2 regions of the Cupriavidus sp. KK10 genome follow, and region 1 is predicted to be linked to the other one. Evidence: predicted binding sites of a transcription regulator. Region 1 holds the regulator's gene; the other holds the start of a gene.
What was found. The regulator LexA, encoded in region 1, represses DNA repair genes until DNA is damaged. The targets are predictions, from matches to a motif close to ACTGTATNNNNATACAGT.

Region 1 (3,410 bases):
CGATCTCCACCACCGGCCACGCCGTCGGCATCGGCCCAATCACCCAGGCCGCGCGCGGCGCGCGCGCGAAGCGCACGTAGTCATCCTGCACGAAACCCAGCGGCCCGCAGGCCGAGACAAAGGCATCGACCGCCGACGTGTGGGCCTTGGCCACATCCCGCGCAGCGTGGATCTGCTGGTTCAGCACCACCAGCACACCCTTGCCGCGCGCATCGGGATGAGCGGCCACGCGCACCGCATCCAGCAGGTTCAGCGGGCCATCGGCCGACAGCGACGTCGATGGCCGCATTGCCGCCGTCATCACCACGGGCACCGGACACGATTGCGTCAGGTGCAGCGCCATCGCGGTTTCTTCCAGTGTATCGGTGCCGTGCGTGATCACGATGCCGGCCACGTCGGGCTGCGCGGACCAGTGCTCAACCCGCGCCGCCAGCGTTTGCCAGAGCATGAAGGTCATGTCTTTGCTGTCGACCTGGGCCACCTGCTCGGCTTCGATGCGGGCCGCCGACTGCAGCGCGGGCACCGCTGCCAGCAACGACGACACCGGCACGGTCGCCGCCTGGTAGCGAGCGCTGCTGGCGGAGTTGCCGGCCGCGCCAGCGATGGTGCCGCCGGTGGCAAGTACGACGATGCGAGGCAATTGGGTCATGGAGGCGTGCAAAGAAAGTGGGAAAACAGGAATGCCGATTGTAACGGGCGCGCCCCGCCTCGCCGCGGGCCCGCGCTGGCGATCCACAAATCCATCCATGCGACACGCCCCAAAAATTCTGCTTGCGCTCAGGCCGATACTGTATAAAATCACAGCATACTGTTTAAACATACAGTGCCTGGCCAGCCGGATGCAGGATAAAGGATCGACCGATCCCTTACCCGGAATCCCCGCGGCCCCGCACGGAATGGCGATCCCATGGCGACCCTGACACCCCGGCAGCAGCAGATTTTCGATCTGATCCGCAACACGATCCGCCGCACCGGCTTTCCGCCCACGCGCGCCGAAATCGCCGCAGAATTCGGCTTCTCATCGCCCAATGCCGCAGAAGAACACCTGAGGGCGCTGGCACGCAAGGGCGTGATCGAATTGACCCCGGGCGCCTCACGCGGCATCCGCCTGAAGGTGGCACGCAGCGATTCGGAAATGCCTGACCAGTTTTCGTTGCCGATGGCCGGCGTGATGCAGCTGACGCTGCCGCTGGTGGGCCGCGTTGCTGCCGGCAGCCCGATACTCGCCGCCGAGCATATCGACCGCCAGTACCAGGTCGACGCCTCGGTCTTCGACGAACGCCCCGATTACCTGCTGCGCGTGCGCGGCCTGAGCATGCGCGATGCCGGCATCCTCGATGGCGACCTGCTGGCCGTGCGCCGCGCCAGCGAAGCCGCCAACGGCAAGATCGTGGTGGCGCGCCTGGGTGATGACGTGACCGTCAAGCGCCTGCAGCGGCGCGGTGGCCATATCGAACTGATCGCAGAAAACCCGGACTTCACCAACATCATCGTGGAGCCTGGCGAGGAGTTCTCGCTGGAAGGCATCGCCGTCGGTCTGATCCGATCTTCCGGCTTCTAGCCGGGCACCGCAGGCAGCGAGCCTGCGCGGGCCCACCCGCTTCCATTGCTTTGCAGACGCCACCCGGCTTGCCGGGTGTTGACCCCGCTTTGCCCAAAAGAGGTGCCACCATGCCGCAAATCCACCAAGTCGCCGCCCGTCGCCCGGTCAAGCCCGTGCCGTTCCGCCAGAGCAAGGGCGTACGCGTCTACCAGGGTACGCAGCGCCGCACCATGGTCGGCAGCATGGCGGCGATCTGCCGCATGCTTGAACTCGAAACCGCCGAAAAGCTGGCTGCCTGAACCCTGCGGGCGCAGCCCGCGTAGCCGTGGGCCCCGCCCTCAGCTACGCACACACGCCTTGGCTTCGGCTTCCAGCTCCTGCGGCGTCAGCTGCGGGAACCACGTATCGCTCTTGCGCAGTTCCAGAGCCGTACCATCCGGCTTCGCCGTCAGCGAAATCAGATAGGCGTATCGGTATTCACCCCCAGACGTGGTCTGGCCGATGCGGATCTCAGTCTGGTTCTTCGCCGGATAGTTGATGACCGCGGCGTCATCGCCCAGATTGTTGCGCAGGCATTTCGCAACATCGCCCATCGTTGCTGGCGTGAACAAGCGCATGGGCGCACGCGCGCGAATGTCCTTTTCAGAAGTACCGGTGGCACACCCTGCCACCATGGCTGCCATCGCTACGCCAATCACTGCCGCTCGAACAGACATACCATCCCCGGGGAATGCAAAACGGCGCCCTCGCGAGGCGCCGTTCTGGAAAATGCTTTGGGGTGGCTGATGGGACTCGAACCCACGACGACAGGAATCACAATCCTGGACTCTACCAACTGAGCTACAGCCACCGTAGAAGTCATCAGCGCGTTACGTTGCTGATCGACGAAAACCAAGATTATACAAACAGTTTTCCGGGATGGCTAGTATCCGGCACAATTTTTTTTAGATAAAAGCTCAGGTTCGGGACGGGCTCCACTTTGCCTCAAGCAGCACTGCCTGCTTGATGGCCTCGACGGTCTCGGCTTCGGTATCGAACTGCCCCAACAGGCGGCGCGACTTGCCGTTCAGCACGGCTTCCTGCAACGCCTTGCCCGCGGCTTCCGAAGTGCCGGGGTGCCAGCAGTAGCGTGCCGTCCATTTGCCGTCCTGCAGTTGCTCGGCAACCCAGACCACCCTGAAGTCTTCATAGACAACACCGAACGGCGCTTCGTTTTCCACGTTTGCTCTTTCCACGCTGCCCCCCCCTGCCGGCATCGGTCCGCATGCCATGCCTTGTCTCGCCTGGGGCAAATGCGAGGGATCGTATCACGGCCGCCGACCAGGGCGCCCGGCCCGGCTGGCACCTTCGCGCATGCCGTCGATCGCTCGCGGAAATATGCTGTGCACAGCCCCTACCTCTGCAGGGTTCATGCCGCAAATGCGCGAAGCGATACTTGTGCCTGAGGGACATTGACCCCCCTCGACCTTCCCGTCAGGCGGCCCGCCCCATCGGGCCGCCTGCCTCTTTTTGGCCACCCTGCCCGCTCATTGCCGTGGCGCCAGCACCTGGCGATGGAACCTCGCGAGCGTATGCGAGCCCAATCGACGTCATCGACAAAATCGACACGTCAACGAACGCAGGGAACGGGAATGCAAATCAAGTGTAGATGGCCTGCGCGAATTCTTGCGCTGACAGTATTGGCGGCCTTGCTCGGCGGATGTGCTGGCGGCGGGGTCGACGGCAGGGAATCCAGCATCACGACATACGGCACGCTGGACGTAGGCATCAGCCATACGCGCTAGCCTGCCAGCGTGACCGATGGAACTCTTTACGAGGGCGACCGTCTAATTCCCTCGTCTGGCGCATGCAATGCGAGCGCGCAAAA
Region 2 (3,410 bases), 2.3 Mb from region 1:
TGGCGCGCAGCCGCTCTTGTAGATCACCCAGCTGCTCGCTGCCGAGCTTGTGGGTCTTGGCCTCCTGCATCACGCGCGCGGTGCCGTAGCGGGCGCCGCGGCGGTGCACCAGGCTGTCGGCAAAGCGCTGGTTCGACAGCCAGTTCTCGCGCTCCAGCGCGTCCAGCAACTGCTCCAGCTGCTCGGCCGACTCGGCATGCGGCGCCAGCTTGCGCGCCAGTTCGGCACGGCTGTGCTCGCGGCGCGACAGGTAGCCGACGGCGCGGGCCTTCAGCGAGAGCGGGGGACGGGTTGCCATGGGTTACCGAATTCTGTGGATGGGGACCCGCGCCAAGCAAAAAGGCCGGGGCATCGGCGATGCCCCGGCCTTCCGGATGGCGCAATGGCCGCTGGCGCGGTCAGTCTTCGACCGCTACCGGCGTGGCAGCCGCCGTGGGGTTCATGGCCACCACGCCCAGCGCCGCGCGCACCTTGTTTTCGATCTCGTCGGCAATGTCCGGGTTCTCGCGCAGGTATTCGCGCGCGTTGTCCTTCCCCTGGCCGATCTTGTCGCCGTTGTAGCTGTACCAGGCGCCGGACTTCTCGACGATCTTGGCGTCCACGCCCAGGTCGATGATCTCGCCCTGGCGCGAAATACCCTGGCCGTAGAGGATGTCGAAGAAGGCTTCGCGGAACGGCGGCGACACCTTGTTCTTGACCACCTTGACCTTGGTCTCGTTGCCGATCACGTCGTCGCCCTTCTTGATCGAGCCGATGCGGCGGATATCCAGTCGCACCGAGGCGTAGAACTTCAGCGCGTTGCCACCAGTGGTGGTTTCCGGCGAGCCGAACATCACGCCGATCTTCATGCGGATCTGGTTGATGAAGATCACCAGGCAGTTGGTGCGCTTGATGGTGCCGGTCAGCTTGCGCAGCGCCTGGCTCATCAGGCGGGCCTGCAGACCCGGCAGCGAGTCGCCCATTTCGCCTTCGATTTCGGCCTTGGGCACCAGCGCCGCCACCGAGTCGATCACGATCAGGTCGATCGAGCCCGAGCGCACCAGCGCGTCGGTGATTTCCAGCGCCTGCTCACCGGTGTCCGGCTGCGAGATCAGCAGGTCGCCGACATTGACGCCCAGCTTGTTGGCGTAGCTGACGTCCAGCGCGTGCTCGGCGTCGATAAAGGCGCAGGTGCCGCCCAGCTTCTGCATCTCGGCCACGACCTGCAGCGTCAGCGTGGTCTTGCCCGACGATTCCGGACCATAGATCTCGACCACGCGGCCGCGCGGCAGGCCGCCGACGCCAAGCGCGATGTCCAGGCCGAGCGAACCGGTGGATACCACCTGGATGTCCTTCTCGACCTCGCCGTCGCCCAGGCGCATGATCGAGCCCTTGCCGAACTGCTTCTCGATCTGGGAGAGCGCGGCGGCAAGCGCCTTCTGCTTCTCGGCGCTCACGCCGGCACCTGCCTTCTTGTCGTCCATGGTCGTCCTTGAATCAATGGTGTATAAATAGGCCGCATGTGGCGCGGCACCGGCATTTTCTGGCGCCAGCGCCGGCCCGGCTGTCTGCGCGGCCGCTCTCCAGGGGGTCTCCCCGGGCAGCCCCAGCGGAACGTGCGGGTACTGTATAAAAAAACAGTATGCTTGGCAAGCCCCATCGCGCCTCATTCCGCCGGCGCCGGCTATGCCGGCCAGGGTGGAGACAACCATGCGCATTCTGATCGCCGAAGATGACGACGTGCTGGCCGACGGCCTGACGCGCTCGCTACGCCACTCGGGCTATGCCGTCGACCACGTCACCAATGGCCTGGAAGCCGATTCCGCGCTGTCGACCCAGACCTTCGACCTGCTGATCCTGGACCTGGGCCTGCCGCGCATGTCCGGGCTGGAAGTGCTCAAGCGCCTGCGCGCGCGCGGCGCCATGCTGCCGGTGCTGATCCTGACCGCCGCCGACAGCGTCGACGAGCGCGTCAAGGGCCTGGACCTTGGGGCCGACGACTATATGGCCAAGCCCTTTGCCCTGTCCGAACTGGAAGCGCGCGTACGCGCGCTGGTGCGGCGCGGCGCCGGCGGCGGCGCCACGCTGATGCGGCACGGGCCGCTGGCCTACGACCAGGTCGGGCGCATCGCCTATATCAACGACCAGATGCTCGACCTGTCCGCGCGCGAGATCGGGTTGCTGGAGATCCTGCTGACACGCAGCGGCCGCCTGGTATCGAAAGAGCAGTTGGTGGACCACCTGTGCGAGTGGGGCGAGGAAGTCAGCAACAACGCCATCGAGGTCTACGTGCACCGACTGCGCAAGAAGATCGAAGTCGGCGGCATCCGCATCGCCACTGTACGCGGGCTTGGCTACTGCCTGGAGAAATTCCAGCCGGCGGTGGCCACGCACCACTGATCCCCACCCGACGCAACCGCAGGCCAAGCGACCGACCTGAGCGCAAACCGCCGAGATGAGCCTGCTGCGACTGCCTTGGCGGCGCGCGCCCCGCGCCGCGCCACCCCCTCCTTCCACCGCCCCGGCCCCGGACGCCGCCGACCAGGACCTGGCCGACGCACTGCCGCACCTGGAGGAAAGCACCGCGCATCCGTCGCCGCGCTCATTGTTCGGCGAGATCCTCGACTGGATGCTGGCGCCGCTGCTGCTGCTCTGGCCGATGAGCATCGCGGTGACCTACCTGGTGGCCAAGTCGATCGCCAACGGGCCCTTCGACCGCGCGCTGGAGGCCAGCGCCATCGTGCTGTCGCAGCAGGTGCGCGAGGTCAACGGGCGCATCACGCTGCAGCTGCCGCTGTCGGCGCGCGAGATCCTGCGCGCCGACGAGACCGACAACATCTATTACCAGGTGGTCGGCAAGCGCGGCGAGTATATCGCCGGCGACCACGACCTGCCGCTGCCGTCCGAGGAAGACCAGGGCCATGCGGGCCTGGTGTCCCTGCGCGATGACCACGTGGCCGGCAACGACGTGCGCGTGGCCTACACCTATATCGACCTGAAGCAGGTCAGCGGCACCCAGCCGGTGCTGGTGCAGGTGGCCGAGACCCTGGACAAGCGCGCGCGCCTGGCCAACGAAATCATCAAGGGCGTGATCCTGCCGCAGTTCGTGATCCTGCCGCTGGCGGTGGTGCTGGTGTGGTTCGGGCTGTCGCGCGGGCTAGCGCCGCTGACCGCGATCCAGCAGCGCATCCGCGCGCGCAACCCCGGCGATACCAGCCCGATCGACGAACGCGCCGCACCGCAGGAAATCACGCCGCTGGTGGGTTCGTTCAACGACCTGCTGGCGCGCCTGGACCAGTCGGTGCAGACCCAGAAGCGCTTTATCGCCGATGCCGCGCACCAGATGAAGACACCACTGGCGGGCCTGCGCATGCAGGCCGAGCTGGCGCAGCGCGAGCAGTCGCCGGAAGAGCTGCGGCGCTCGCTGGCGC

Region 2: the regulator LexA is predicted to act here: its motif matches at 1,604-1,621, upstream of recA (recombinase RecA).

The regions. Positions count from the first base shown of each region.
Region 1 covers NZ_CP073677.1:4,999,642-5,003,051, forward strand. The annotation lists gene KB879_RS23305 (asparaginase) at 1-649, opposite strand, end outside; gene lexA (transcriptional repressor LexA) at 908-1,561, shown strand; gene KB879_RS23315 (hypothetical protein) at 1,672-1,842, shown strand; gene KB879_RS23320 (hypothetical protein) at 1,882-2,259, opposite strand; tRNA gene KB879_RS23325 (tRNA-His) at 2,318-2,393, opposite strand; gene KB879_RS23330 (hypothetical protein) at 2,500-2,814, opposite strand.
Region 2 covers NZ_CP073677.1:611,351-614,760, reverse strand. The annotation lists gene recX (recombination regulator RecX) at 1-298, opposite strand, end outside; gene recA (recombinase RecA) at 399-1,463, opposite strand; gene KB879_RS03095 (response regulator transcription factor) at 1,690-2,379, shown strand; gene KB879_RS03090 (sensor histidine kinase) at 2,435-3,410, shown strand, end outside.